One region of the Arthrobacter sp. 147(2020) genome, then DNA from elsewhere that is predicted to be linked to it. Evidence: riboswitches for the same ligand, from Rfam matches in the RefSeq annotation. Region 1 holds a riboswitch; the other holds the start of a gene.

Region 1 (7,328 bases):
CTGGCCACCGGCGACGTCGTTTTGGTCCGTTCAGGAGCGCGGGTCCCAGCCGATGGGGAGATCGTTGACGGTGTCGCCGAGTTCGATGAGGCGATGATCACCGGCGAGTCCCGCACTGTCCAGCGGACAGTTGGTGAGACCGTGGTGGCCGGGACGGTAGCAACTGACAACGCGGTGCGGGTTAAGGTGACCGCAGTCGGAGCCGATACCACCCTGGCTGGAATTCAGCGCCTGGTCGCAGAGGCGCAAGCATCCTCGTCGAAAGCGCAGGCCCTCGCGGACAGGGCGGCGGCGCTGTTGTTCTATTTCGCTCTGGTCGCTGGCATCCTCACTTTCATCGCGTGGATCTTGCTGGGCAGCCCCGATGACGCGGTCATCCGCACCGTCACGGTCCTGGTCATCGCCTGCCCGCACGCCCTCGGGCTGGCCATCCCCCTAGTGATCGCCATTTCGACGGAACGCGCGGCAAAGGCGGGAGTGCTGATCAAGAACAGGATGGCGTTGGAGCGCATGCGCACCGTCGACGTCGTCCTGTTCGACAAAACAGGGACCCTCACCGAGGGCCGGCACGCCGTCACCGCCACCGTCACCACTGGAGCAATGAGCGATGCAGAAATGCTGGCTCTGGCCGCAGCGGCCGAATCCGACAGCGAACACCCGGTGGCCCGAGCCATCGTCAAGGCGGCTGACATGCCTGAAGCGTCGGCGTTCGGGTATCGCGGCAGCGACTTCTCGTCGATGACGGGCCGGGGTGTCCGGGCGACGGTTAACGGGACCGAGATCACTGTGGGAGGGCCGAACATGCTTAAGGAACTTCAGCTGGAGACTCCTTCGGATATGAGAGATGCCGTCCAGGAATGGGTCAGTCGTGGAGCCTCTGTGCTGCATGTGGTCCGCGAGGGCGTTGTCATTGGTGCAGTGCGACTCGAGGATCGGGTGAGGGATGAGTCACTGGCGGCGGTGAAAGTGCTGCAGGCCAGGGGAGTGAAGGTCGCGATGATCACCGGCGACGCACGCCAGGTAGCGGACGCGGTCGGAGCTGAACTCGGTATCGACGAAGTATTCGCTGACGTGTTGCCGCAGGATAAGGACTCCAAGGTTGCTGAGCTGCAGTCCCGCGGCCTGAAAGTGGCGATGGTTGGCGACGGCGTGAACGACGCCCCCGCGCTAGCCCGGGCAGAGGTTGGCATCGCTATCGGTGCCGGGACCGATGTCGCAATGGAATCCGCCGGCGTAGTGCTGGCCGGCAACGACCCACGATCAGTCCTGGCGATGATCGACCTGTCCCGGGCCAGTTACCGAAAAATGATTCAAAACCTCGTCTGGGCAACGGGATACAACCTCATCGCCGTACCATTAGCTGCTGGCGTGCTGGCCTTCGCCGGTTTCGTCCTCTCGCCCGCAGCTGGAGCAGTACTGATGAGCGTTTCCACCATTGTGGTCGCACTGAACGCCCAGCTACTGCGCAGGATCGACCTCAGCCCCGAACGCTTCACCACCACATAGCGGTGTGACATGAGGGCCGGCTATCTTCCTCCTCATTGGAGGAAGAAGTCGGCCGTCACTAGGCTGGAAACAATCACGGACATGAAAGGGTAACGGCGGTGACGGGCACATTCAGGCTACGGGCAATCCTCGATCTGTCGCGAACAGCCCTGACCTTCCTGGGGTTCGTGGCCATCATCATCGGGATCCTCGCGATGCACGTATGGATGGGCGGCCACGGCCCCACAGCCCACGGTTCACCTGCACAGAGCGACTCCGTTCACGGTGCTGCTGTCGCAGCGAACCCGACGACAACGGATATCGGATCCCCAACGTCTATGGGCGGTTCGCATCAAGTACAAACGAGTGATTCCTACCCTGTTGAATTTCAAGAAAGCACCGGCGACTCGGTGCAAGGTTGCGTAGCGTCCTGCGGGGATGAGGGTATAGCACTTGGCATGTGCCTTCTGGCCGTTATCGTCGTCGCCGCACTGGCGTTCCTGGTACGTTCCGGCCGGCTCGTTCCCGGATCAGTGCTCCTCCGGGGCCCGCCGCTGATCCGCTTGCGACCCCTATCGATCCCTGTTCCTTCCCTGATCCAACTCTGTATCAGCCGGACCTAAAACACCGGCTCCCCGCCAACTCGGTGCGCCTGAGCCTTATGGCTCCCCACTGGGAAGGCTCCTTCGTCATGCCCATCACGGGTACCCCTACAGACTTTCATCAGACGAATTTGAAGGATCAGATCACCATGAAGCGTTACCTTTCCCTTTCAGCACTAAGCGTCGCGGCCATCGTCACCCTTGCCGGGTGCGGCAGCGACACTACATCCTCTACTCCGGGCGCCGAGCCAACGGCCTCCACCCAGGAGATGACAGTCTCCACCGAACCAGGCACTGAGGTTTCAGCCGAGCACAACGAAGCGGATGTCATGTTCGCCCAGATGATGATTCCCCACCACCAGCAGGCGGTGGAAATGAGCGAAATGATGCTTACCAAGAACGATGTCAGTTCCGACGTCGTTGACCTGGCTACCCAGATCAAGGATGCGCAGGGGCCGGAGATCGAGACCATGACCGGCTGGTTGGAAGCGTGGGATGAACCCGTTGAGCCTGAAGGTGGCATGGAGGGCCACGACATGGGATCCATGGGTGGTATGGACGGCATGATGGACGCGGATCAGATGGCCGACCTCGAATCCGCCGAAGGCGATGACGCGGCCCGGATGTTCCTCGAATCCATGACCGAACACCACAACGGAGCAGTAGACATGGCCCAGGAGGAAATCGACAACGGCGAGAACCCTGAAGCGATCGCCCTGGCCGAGACGATTGTGGAGACCCAGCAGGCCGAAATCCAGGAAATGGAAGCGCTACTCGCCGAACTCTAACCCGGCGCTAGTTTTGTTGGTGGGAGGGTCAGATACCTGGCCCTCCTACCCTGCCCACTTATTTTTGTGACTCCAAAGGATTATCACCGTGCCTCACCCCCAAATTCTCGTCCCACGCCCGCACCGGGTTACTCGGATGGCTGCCCTTACCGTCGGCCTCCTGATGGTCACTGCCTGTTCCCCAGAAGTCCCGCAAGGCTCGGACGCCAGTGAAGTCTCTGAGTCTTCCGCCAGCGCGCAGGATTATCCCGCCGGCCATATCCATGGCATGAGTGTGGACCCGGGCTCGAATCGGGTGCTCCTGGCTACCCACGACGGGCTGTTCGACGTATCTGAGTCGCCGGCAATTCAGATCGGACCGACCATCGACCTGATGGGTTTCACCACGGCAGGGAACGGCAAATTTTACGCTTCGGGTCATCCCGGCCCGGGATCTGACCTGCCGAACCCGGTGGGCTTGATCCGATCCGACGACCAGGGCCAGACCTGGCAGCCACTATCCCGGCAGGGCCAATCTGACTTCCACGCCCTCGCGGCCACCGACGGCGGGATAGTTGGATTCGACGGTCAGTTCCGGGTCAGCGTCGACGGGACCTCCTGGGAATCCGTGGATGAACAGATTCCTGCTTTCAACCTGGCGGCAACACCGCGGGACAGTATTGTTCTGGCAACCACCGAAAAAGGCTTGCAACGCTCCACCGACGACGGCACGACGTGGGCCGCTGTGCCGGGGGCACCTTTACTGATGTTGACCGCTCTCTCTGAAGGGAAAGCCGCCGGGATCACCACCGATGGCCGGATCTACACCAGTGGTGACGCTGGCCTGACCTGGGTCGAACGGGGGACAGCCCCCGGAGAAGCGTCCGCGATCGCAACTCACATGCTTGATGACTCGACATTGCGGATCTGGGTGGCGACCGAAGACAGTGTCCAGGTATCCAACGACAACGGTCAAACCTTCATGGACATCAGGTCGAACCACCAGTAGCCGCGAAGAACCCTCCAAGCGTGTTCTAGTGGTGCGTGGCCACGGGTTGGAAAACACCACCCGCACGAGAAGCTGAACCGTACCGGGCAGCCTGGAATGGCGTCTTTGTGGTTAGCGCAGCAGTCTGCTGATCGCCTGGGTTGCCTCCTTGACTTTCGCGCCGATGGCTTCAGTGGATCCGGTTGTTCCGGCTTCGTGGGCTGCGTCGACGACGCAGTGTTGTAAATGGTGTTCTAGCAGTCCCAGGCTAACGGCGTGCATGGCACTGTTGACCGCTGCGACTTGGGTGAGGATGTCAATGCAGTACTGATCCTCGTCGACCATGCGCGCTATCCCACGAACTTGCCCTTCGATGCGCTTCAGGCGCCGCAAATAGGCTGCTTTGTCTGAGGTATAGCCATGCACTGCTGGAACGGCCGCCGGATGATCAGTCGCTGGTGGTTCGTCTGGTGGCTCCGTCGGGGAGAACTCTATGGGGACTGCCTTCGGCGCTTCTGTCGTACTTCGAGATCCAGATCCGGCGCTCACGTGCTTTCCTCCCATTACCAACCAATGATTCCGGTTACACCCAGATAAGATCGTTGGTCCGTCCCCAACTACACACTCCGCGCAGCAACTATAAGTATGAACGACGCTCCAGCCCGCTGGGTGAGCGATCAGGATTCGGAATGGTTCCATCTATGCGGTGCGTGCCTGCAAAGTGCGGCGGGACGGGAGCGGCAATCCGCTGCCGTTACCTTAACGTGACTTTGATACCACGGTGGGGTATTCTCGTCCGAGTGGTCCTGGCACCCCGTCAAGATCATATTCCCGTGCAGAATGCCGAGCCCTGCCGCTGCACCGGGACCCGTTCGCATAATCCAGATGGCAGGGACGGGGGAACCACGTTTCCACCGGGCCACCGCACGCGGTGACCCTCGGGGTTAAGTCGATCGACTAGCCAGTGTAGGACCTGCCGTATCGTCCGCGATGGCAGGGACAGCACTGATGGTGGACGGCCGGGTGACTCCCATCCGAACCCGACAGCTCACCCCGCAGGCATGGGAGAGGCAAATCACCATGTCACGTAAGACCATTTCGGCACGCCACCGCGCTGCCACCACCCACTCCGTCGCCCTCAAGGGCCTGTCTTATTCCGCTAAGGCGAATGCTGTAGCACTAGGCAAGCCAGCCATCATCGCAGCAGCGACCGGCAGCCTCGTCTTCTCCTTCGGTGCTACCGCCCAAGCAGGAACCTACACGCAGGAAGCTGCAAACACCGCCCAGGCACCCGCCGTTTCAGCGCCCGCCGCCCCTGTAGCTGCTCCTGCCGGTACCAATGTCTACACGGTTGTCTCCGGTGACACTATGGGCGCGATCGCGGCACGCCACGGCATCAGTCTTGACGCCCTGTTGGGACAGAACGGTTTGTCATACGCGTCAGTCATCTTCCCCGGACAGCAGATCCAGCTCTCCGGCGGTGCGAGCGGGGCAGCTAATCCAGCCACTGTCCCCGCAGCGCCTGCGAGTCAAGTGTTCGCCCCAGCACCAGCAGCAGAGTCAGCCGTAATGTCGTTGGCTTCCGGTTCCATCACCCCGATCGCACCTAAGAGCTCGTCGTCGGTTCCCGCCAGCGGCGTGGGTGCAGCGCTTGTCGCTTCTGCTTATGGTCAGCTCGGTGCCATCCAGGACTGCACCATCCTCGTGGAGCAGGCATTGCGCTCCATTGGCCTGAATGTTGGCGACCTCGGACCCCTGCAGTTCGACCAGTACGGGACCAGGGTTTCAACCCCAGCCCCGGGCGACCTTGTCGTCCGTCCCGGCCACATTGCGATCTACGTTGGGAACGGAAAGGTGATCAGCAGCGGTATGAACGGTTCAAACCAGACCATCGAACACCCACTATCCGATCTCGCCGGTTCTTACTTCGTGCGAGTCAACGGCTAACATCGCGGCCCTACGGAAATACTCCGTAAACTGATCAAAGTGGCAGGTGTCCTGGACGGAGGACACCTGCCACTTTTGTGTTCGGCGTTTTCAACATCGTCTAACCCAATCGCGGACGCTGGGCCTCAATGATCCCCTGACCTCGCCGGAATTTTTTCTACTTGTACCTTCGCTACATCCCCGCTACGGCGTCGGCGGATGACGATGGTCGAAGGCACCACCTACATCATCACGGAAACAGTCGACGAATTGATCGAGTTGATCGCGACCTACCGCGCCCCGTCGCCCGGGCCCAGGCGGCACGTCAGGAGGCTGAAGTCGAGCGCTCCGCTGCGGCAGCCCACGGCGATGAAGTAGTGATCGGAGCGGCGGTAGCCGGCGCAAACAGGGGGGGCCGCGTACGTTTTACGGAGCCTGAGCAAGCGGGGTGGGATACCGCAGAGCGCCGCAACAACCTTGTAACCGCTCTGGAGGGCAACAACGACCGCGAAGCAGTGCACGCCAGCTTAGTTGCTGACGCGCACCAAGGCACGCACCCGAGCGCCGCTGTGCAGATTCGTCCTCAATCAACACCAGTTGCGAGAAAAACGATTACCAAAGGCAAAGGGCGCGCAGCCGAACGGGGCCTGGCCCGGTAATGGTTGTGCACGCATTCAGTGCGGCAAATCGTGGCGATGCACGGTGCGTATGTGCCAAAGATAAAAAAGCGACCGCCGCAGGAACCGAATGGTTCCCGCGGCGGCCGCTGGTGAACTGATGAGCTAAAAGCTATGGCCGGTCAGTTCGTGATGTTGGTGCTGTTATGCCTTGGCGTTGCTGCGGCGAACCATGAAGGTTCCGCCGGCTGCTGCTGCCAGGACAAGCCCGCCTCCGAGGGCGATCATGGTTAGGTTGGAGCCGCTTTCCTGGGCGACTCCGGTGTCGGCTCCGCCTTCTGGCATGGCACCCATTTGTGATGCTGCGAGGTTTCCACAGAGGGCTGGTGAGGTTGCGCCGAGGGGTAGTGCTGGGTCGAGGTCACTCGGGGAGTTGAATACTTCCTCGGAGACACCGGCGGTGGCGGGATCCAGGCCGTGAACGACGACGACAGCGGTGCCAGCGTCGAGTGCGTCCTGGGTGCCCTGGTTGATTTCGAAGGACCGCTGGATGGTGTAGCTTCCACCCTGGCCGGCGAGGGCCAGGTTGAGGCCTTCTTCAGGTCCGGTGGCGCCCGAGGTGGTCAGCGTGGTCTGGATTCCGCCGTACTTGGCTGCGCCTTCGGTAACGCTGACGATCCCGTCAGCGTTGGCATCGTCAGCGTCAGTGGGGCAGGTACCCATGGCGAGGCCGTGGATGTGCTGGACGTGTGGGTAGGGTCCGTCCATGAAGGTTTCGGCGAGGCCGGAAACTTCGAGGTTCACTGTGGCGGTGGTGCCTTCGACATCAACGGTGACGGTGCCGGTGCCGGTGGTGCCGTTGAGCTGCCCGAGGTTTGAGGAGTAGGAGCCAGTGGCGTGATCGGCCATGGCGGGGGCGCCTGCCATGGCAACGGTGCCAAGG
Region 2 (7,328 bases), on a different contig from region 1:
GCCAACGGACTCGCTCTCAAGCTCGGCATCGTCACGGAACCAAGCTCCGACGCCCGCAGCGCCCACACCAAGCTGGGGTTCAATGTTGCGGACAGCAACACTGACGGCACGCCTGCCATTCCGTTCCCGACTGTCCTCATTGTCGATGCGGGAGGGACGGTGCGGTTTGTGGATATCCACACCGACTATACGACGCGTTCCGAAGTGCCCGACATCCTGCGAGCAGTAGGGAATCTCTAAACCATTCGACCACGGTGACAGGGTCTACGTTTCCGAGACCGTACTGGGCCGGTCCACGGTGGACAACTCGAATCTCCCACGCCCTGGATCGCCCTGATTGGTGTATTCACGCTGGGATGCGTAGGGTCGATTATGCACCGCGGGGTGGAGCAGTTCGGTAGCTCGCTGGGCTCATAACCCAGAGGTCACAGGTTCAAATCCTGTCCCCGCAACGACAGAAGGACCCCGGACTAGGCAATGTGCCCAGTCCGGGGTCCTTCGCTTTCAATCAGGCTGTCACGGGACCCCTAGCTTGCAGTATTGATGTCGGTCGTTCTGTAGGGCGCCTGTGGGGTGATCACAAATCCTCAGTGGAGCTGTTCTGGGACGAAAGAGGCTGCACTCTCCAAAGAGAGCGATCCAGCCAGCAAGACCCGCCTGGAAGAGCTGAGGCGGGAACAGGCAGACCTGCGCGCCGAGGCGGACGCGAAGCGTGCCCAGTGGGAAGCCGAGCGTCAGGCGATTCACAAACTCCAGGAAATCCGCAGTGAACTGGAGCGGCTGCGGCTGGAGGCTGAAGAAGCCGAACGGAACTACGATCTCAACCGGGCGGCGGAGCTACGCTACGGCCAACTCGCCGACCTTGAACGGCGGCTGGCTGCTGAGGAGGAACGGCTCACCGCGAAACAGGGAGAAAAACGCCTGCTCCGGGAGGTCGTGACTGAAGACGAGATCGCCGACATCGTTGCGGCATGGACGGGCATCCCGGTCGCAAGGCTGAAGCAGGGCGAACGCGAGAAGGTCCTGCACCTGGATGAAATCCTGCGCGACCGTGTCGTGGGACAAGAGGAAGCGATTAGCGCGGTGTCGGACGCGATCATCCGCGCCCGCTCCGGCATCCGAGACCCCCGCCGTCCCATCGGCTCCTTCATCTTCCTCGGACCGACCGGCGTCGGGAAAACCGAGCTTGCGAAGGCTCTGGCCGCGGCACTCTTCGACAGCGAAAACGCAATGATTCGGCTGGACATGAGTGAGTACCAGGAGCGCCACAGCGTGAGCCGGCTTCTAGGGGCCCCTCCCGGTTACATCGGATACGACGAAGGAGGACAGCTCACCGAGGCAGTACGCCGGAAACCCTACTCGGTGGTGTTGTTCGACGAAGTGGAAAAGGCCCATCCGGATATTTTCAACACGCTGCTGCAGGTGCTCGATGATGGACGGATTACGGACTCCCAAGGCCGGACCATCGATTTCCGCAACACCGTCATCATCATGACCTCCAATATCGGCTCCCCTTATCTTCTGGAGGGCTCGACGGAAGGCGGGGCGATCACAGACGAGGCGCGCAGCATGGTCATGGGTGAGCTCCGGGCGCATTTCCGTCCCGAATTCCTCAACCGCGTCGACGATACGGTGCTGTTCGCACCCTTGGGATTACCGCAAATTGAGCGGATTGTTGACCTGCAGTTCCACCAGCTGCGGGAGCGCCTGGCCGAGCAGCAGATTGAGCTGCAACTCACCGAGGAGGCCCGCCTGTTGATCGCCGAACGCGGCTTCGATCCGATCTATGGAGCCCGCCCCTTGCGCCGCTACATTTCCCATGTGGTGGAGACACAGGTGGGCAGGGCGCTGCTGCGTGGCAGCATCGCGGAAGGCGGAATGGTGACAGTGACAGCAGCCGGAGGGGAACTGGTTGTCGACTACAGCACCATGGAACTGGAAGGGGCTGGAACCTCATGAACAAGGCCATCATCAAGTGTCCCCACTGCGGCAAATCCAACCGCGTTCCGGCGGCCGCCGACGGCCGGCCACGCTGCGGCAATTGCCATGAGGATCTTCCCTGGGTGGTTGAAGCAGGTGACGACGACTTCGGAGAGATCGCTGAACGGTCCGGCGTCCCGGCGCTGGTGGACTTCTGGGCGGTGTGGTGTGGCCCGTGCCGGATGGTGAGCCCTGTCCTGGACCAGCTGGCTCACGAACGCCCTGGGCAGATCAAACTTGTGAAGGTCGACGTCGACCGCTCGCCGCAGCTCTCCGCCAGATTCACCATTCAGGCAGTGCCCACATTAATGATCATCGTCGACGGAAAGATTGTCGCCAGGCAGGCCGGGGCAGCCCCCGCACCGGTGCTGAGGTCATGGTTGGAGGGGGCGCTTTCGAAGTAGCTCAAGGACCGCCGGCTGGTTCAAGTCCTGCTTCATTCAGGGCGCGGTGTGCTCAGAGATGGATCGCTCCGGGCCTGAGCTGCCCAGGACTGTAGGAGTGGAAGTAATGCAGCGGTCGCGGAGTCCGGTTCTACGGTGTAGACGATCAGTCGCTGATCGGGGTCATGCGGCGTGTTGACGGCCTCGATGCCGAACACGAGGATCCCGAAGTGGGGGTGCTCGATGCGCTTGGTGACCGACGTCTGGTCCGTGACTCCGTGATCATTCCACCACCGCGCGACGTCCGGGTCCTCGGTGCGTAACTTGGCGACAAGCGTTTCGAGCTTGCGGTCATAGGGACGCCGTCCGGTCTCGTAGCGCAAGCCACCGACGGCTGCGGCAGCGAAGTCAGACCAGTTGAGGATCCGCTCCCGTGCCTCCGGGGCCTGAAACAGCCATCTCATGAAGGACGATCCCGGATCGAGTTCGGTACCCAGCACGGTGCACAGGAGCCCATTGCGTGCGAGAACGTCGCCGCGCCTGCCCAGGAGCAACGCGGGAACATGGTCAAGCGTCGTCAGCAGGCGAAGTAGACCGGGGTCAGCTCGCTGGGGTGCCTCCCACCCGGAATCACGGGACTTAGCGGGCGAAACGGCCAGGTCAAACAGGTGCTTCGTTTCAATCTCGTCCAACCGGAGTGCCCGTGAGAGGGAGAGCACGATGTCGCTGCTGAGGTGTTGTTGACGACCCTGCTCGATCCGGCTGTAATGATCGGTGCTGAGGCTCGCAAGGTGCGCTACCTCTTCTTTACGGAGCCCTAATACGCGGCGGCGGCCAGGCAGGGGATCGATGCCAGCCTGTGCCGGTGTCAAACGGTCTCGGCGCGTGCGGAGGAAAGCGGCGAGGGCGGTACGGTCTGCGGGCACCCTCCCAGTATAGGAAGCGACGTCAGAACGAGGGTGGTCATCCCATGCCTAGGCACCGCTTGCACTGGTGCGTCCCCGGCAAGTCGGTTGGAATGAAGAACATGACCACAATTAATCAGTCCCAGTCAGATTCCCTTTCCCTCTCCGGCCGCCGTGCGGTTGTTACCGGTTCCACCAGCGGCATCGGTGCCGCTACCGCCCGTCTCCTCGCCGCCCGCGGCGCCCACGTACTCATCACCGGGCGGGACCGCGGGCGCGGCGAAAACGTTGTGGCGGGCATCCACCGCGACGGCGGTGCGGCCACTTTTGTCCCGTCTGACCTCTCGGCTCCTGCTGACGAACTGCGCTCCGCCGCGCGGTCCTGGGAATCCGCTCTTGGCGGTGCAGTCAATCTTCTGGTGCATAACGCTGCCGTGTGCCCGGCTGTGGATACGTTGTCCCTCACCGACGAGCATCTTGAAGCTACCCTTGCGGTCAACATTCGCGCTCCGCACGTGCTCACGGCTGCGTTGGTACCGGGCATGCTTGAGCAGGGGGACGGCACTATCGTGGTGATCGGATCCTGGATGTCGACAGTGGGCCACGCGATTGTCGGACTGTACTCGGCATCAAAGGCCGCGGAGGAACAGCTCGCGCGCAGCTGGGCTGCGGAGTTCGGGCCCCGAGGCATTCGCGTCAATACCGTCTCGCCGGGAGCCACCCGTACTCCAATCAATGCAGGGGCCGGGGACATCATCTCGCAAATGACTGCTGGGACCCCCGCGGGCCGCCCGGGTACTCCCGATGAAATTGCCGCAGCTGTCGCGTGGCTGGCGTCGCCGCAGGCAGCCTATATCCACGGCGCTACGTTGGCCGTCGACGGTGGCATCACCACTACCCGGGCATCCTGAGCTGGCGGATTCGCAAATGACCTACTGAATTCACAATCCGCTGGCAGCCGATCCCGATCGTCGATGTAGTGGCCCATGATTGCAGGGCGGCAAATCCCGTTTGGGACGTGGACCGCCCAGACACTGTCTGCTCTATGCTGAGCCGATGAGGAAGGGGACGGTTCTTGCGTCAGCGGTGCTGGGTCTCACCGGACTTATGGCGGTCCTGACATGGCGCGGACCCCGCCTGCCGTCCGGTACCAGGCAGACGATCGCCCGGGTCCGCGGCGGACCCATAAGCGGAGTGATTCGCGGTGAAACAGGGAATGCCAGGTCGGGTGGGGTGGACATTTGGTACGAGTCCATCCCTCCCGCCGGCGTCGAGCACGGTGTGGTCCTGCTGAACGCCTCTCTCGGTGTGAGCTCACTGTTCTGGCCTCCGGAGTTCCTGCGCGGCCTGGCGACAGCAGGGTACCGCGTCGTCAGGTACGACCATCGGGGCACTGGGGGCTCGAGTTGGATGACTGACTGGAGTCGGAAGAACCCGTACTCGCTGATAGACATGGCGGGCGATGCGATAGCCGTCCTCGACGAGCTGCGCATCGCCCGCGCCCACGTGGTCGGGCTCTCACTCGGGGGTTTCGTCGCCCAGGAAATCGCGATCGCCCACCCGGGGCGTGTTCACTCGCTGAGTCTCATGTCGACCTCCGCGGACCCGACGGACCCGTCGATGCCGGGACCCCGAACCTGGCAGCTGATCGAATCCGCGATTAAGGGCCTTCCACAGTTCCGCTATCGGTTGCTGGGAGGGGAGACGAATCTTGTCAAAGAACTCATCGCGGGGTTAGTTGCGCAGGGCGGCGACGAACCTATCGACGTCGAAGAGTGGACCAAAATTGTTCTTTACGACCTGAGAGAACGAAACGGACTTAACTTTCGTGCACTCTGCCAGCACCAGGCCGCGGTCGCTGTGACACGCTCTCGGTACCCGCTTCTGGGAACAATCACTGCGCCTACCCTCGTGATTCACGGGAAAGCCGACGTGATCTTGCCGATCGAACACGGACACCGACTCGCTGCAGCCATTCCATCGGCCCGCGGCCTTTGGTTGGACGACGCAGGGCACCCGTTCCCGTACCCACACATGGCGCAGGTGATAGCAGCAATTACGAGACATCTAGAAGCAATGGATTCCGATGAACTCGATCCGGACGGACAGGACCACACCAACTACAAGTGAGCTGCGGATTCGGCGGCACTCAACGGGGTGCGGGCGACGCCGAGAAGGGTTCGTAACCGTAACGTGACTTCCCAACCAGTGTGGGGTACTCTCATTCGAGTGATCCCGGCACCCCGCCGAGATCATAATCCCGCGCAGAATGCCGAGCCCTGCCGCTGCACCGGGACCCGTTCGCACAATCCAGATGGCAGGGACGGGGGAACCACGTTTCCACCGGGCCACCGCACGCGGTGACCCTCGGGGTTAAGTCGATCTGACTATCCAGTGCAAGACCTGCAGCATCGTTCGCGATTGCCGGGAAGCTCAGGATGGCGGACGGCCGGGTGACTCCCATCCGAACCCGACAGCTCACCCCGCAGGCATGGGAGAGGCAATTACCATGTCACGTAAGACCATTTCGGCACGCCACCGCGCAGCCACCACCCATTCCATCGCTCTTGAAGGCCTGACCCAGTCCGCCAAGAACAATGCAGTAGCACTGGGCAAGCCAGCCATCATCGCCGTCGCGACCGGTAGCCTTGTCGTCTCCGTCGGAGCAACTGCCCACGCAAGCAGCTATACCCAGGACGCAGCAACAACCGCCCCCGCAGTGTCAGCGCCCGCCGCTTCCGGTGTCTACACCGTTGCCGCCGGGGACACCCTCGGCGCAATCGCTGCACAGCACGGTATCAACCTCGATACCCTCCTCGCGCAGAACGGCCTGTCCTACGCCTCAGTCATCTACCCCGGACAGCAGATCCAGCTCACCGGTGGCGCAGCAGTCAGCGCAGCCGCCGTTCCAGCAGCTACTGCAAGCCAGGCCTTCTACGCGGCACCAGCCGCTCCGGCAGCTGCACCTGCCGCACAGGAAGCAGCACCCGCCGCACCGGCAATCATGACCTTGGCTTCCGGCTCGATCACCCCCATTGCATCTGCAGCTAAGGCGGCACCGTCGGTTCCGGCCAGCGGAGTCGGCGCAGCGCTGGTCGCTTCGGCCTACAGCCAGATCGGGTCCATCCAGGACTGCACCGTGCTCGTCGAACGCGCTCTGCGCTCCATCGGCCTGAACGTCGGAGACCTCGGCCCCTCGCAGTTCGCTCAGTACGGCTCGGTCGTATCGTCACCAGCACCGGGTGACCTCGTGATCAACGCCGGACACGTCGCGATCTACGTTGGCGGTGGCAAGGTCATCAGCAGCGGCATGAACGGTGCCAACCTCACCATGGAGCACCCACTGTCGGATCTCGCCGGATCATACTTCGTGCGAGTCAACGGCTAACATCTCAAGCTCTCGGACTAGTTCCGCGAACTGAACATAAGTGGCAGGTGTCCTGGACGGAGGGCACCTGCCACTTTGTCTTGTTGTCAACTGCTGCATCAGATGCCGCTGCTGTTCTCAGGGGTCGTGCCTGCTTCGGCGGAAATGCTTGCTGCGTCGTACCAGCGCAGAAGCCGAAGTGCCCTCAGGGTGTTCCACCTGCTCGGTGTTCCATCGGGTTCTTCGAAACGGAAGTGGACCGCACCGGGATGAGTGTTCTCCAGCGGCCACCGTCCATCTGGCTGACGCTTGGCTCGAACCAGGTCGATCGCCTCGGCCAGCCGCGGATCGGCCGGACCACCACGCAGAGCGAAGTAGCTCGTCGCCTTCAGCAGGTCATAGTGCCAGCGGGGAGGGTAGGAGAACTGAAGCCATCGCAGGTTCACCACCTCCCTAGTGCGCAGGGACCGAAACAGACCCCGCTGAAGCAAGTATTCCTCGCCCTTCTGGCGAGCTCGCCGGACCTCGTCCGATCCGCCGGTGAGTCGCTCCCACCTCAGTAAGGCGTCGACGACGTCAAGTGTGCTCGCGAAAGAGCCGGGCGCCGAGGGCGATTCAGCCCAGCAGTTCCAACCACCGTCAGGCAGTTGGTCGGCCATGAGTCGCTGCACCACCTGGTCGACGTCGATGTCT

What was found. Region 1 has a riboswitch for cyclic di-AMP ahead of HMI58_RS11040 (LysM peptidoglycan-binding domain-containing protein). Riboswitches for the same ligand answer to the same signal wherever they lie in the genome.
Region 2: it holds a riboswitch for cyclic di-AMP, as region 1 does, so the genes downstream of both, HMI58_RS11550 (LysM peptidoglycan-binding domain-containing protein) here and HMI58_RS11040 (LysM peptidoglycan-binding domain-containing protein) in region 1, are expected to answer to the same signal.

Annotation. Positions count from the first base shown of each region.
Region 1 is NZ_JABFOM010000015.1:5,003-12,330, forward strand. Features, by position in the region: gene HMI58_RS11020 (copper-translocating P-type ATPase) at 1-1,506, shown strand, start outside; gene HMI58_RS11025 (DUF305 domain-containing protein) at 2,237-2,875, shown strand; gene HMI58_RS11030 (F510_1955 family glycosylhydrolase) at 2,964-3,863, shown strand; gene HMI58_RS14855 (metal-sensitive transcriptional regulator) at 3,975-4,391, opposite strand; cyclic di-AMP (ydaO/yuaA leader) riboswitch at 4,706-4,919, shown strand; gene HMI58_RS11040 (LysM peptidoglycan-binding domain-containing protein) at 4,923-5,789, shown strand; gene HMI58_RS11045 (hypothetical protein) at 5,988-6,146, shown strand; gene HMI58_RS11050 (CHRD domain-containing protein) at 6,590-7,328, opposite strand, start outside.
Region 2 is NZ_JABFOM010000016.1:38,690-46,017, forward strand. Features, by position in the region: gene HMI58_RS11515 (peroxiredoxin-like family protein) at 1-240, shown strand, start outside; tRNA gene HMI58_RS11520 (tRNA-Met) at 379-452, shown strand; partial or broken gene HMI58_RS11525 (AAA family ATPase) at 610-1,959, shown strand; gene trxA (thioredoxin) at 1,956-2,384, shown strand; gene HMI58_RS11535 (helix-turn-helix transcriptional regulator) at 2,417-3,289, opposite strand; gene HMI58_RS11540 (SDR family oxidoreductase) at 3,391-4,179, shown strand; gene HMI58_RS11545 (alpha/beta hydrolase) at 4,325-5,398, shown strand; cyclic di-AMP (ydaO/yuaA leader) riboswitch at 5,529-5,775, shown strand; gene HMI58_RS11550 (LysM peptidoglycan-binding domain-containing protein) at 5,778-6,656, shown strand; gene HMI58_RS11555 (hypothetical protein) at 6,755-7,328, opposite strand, start outside.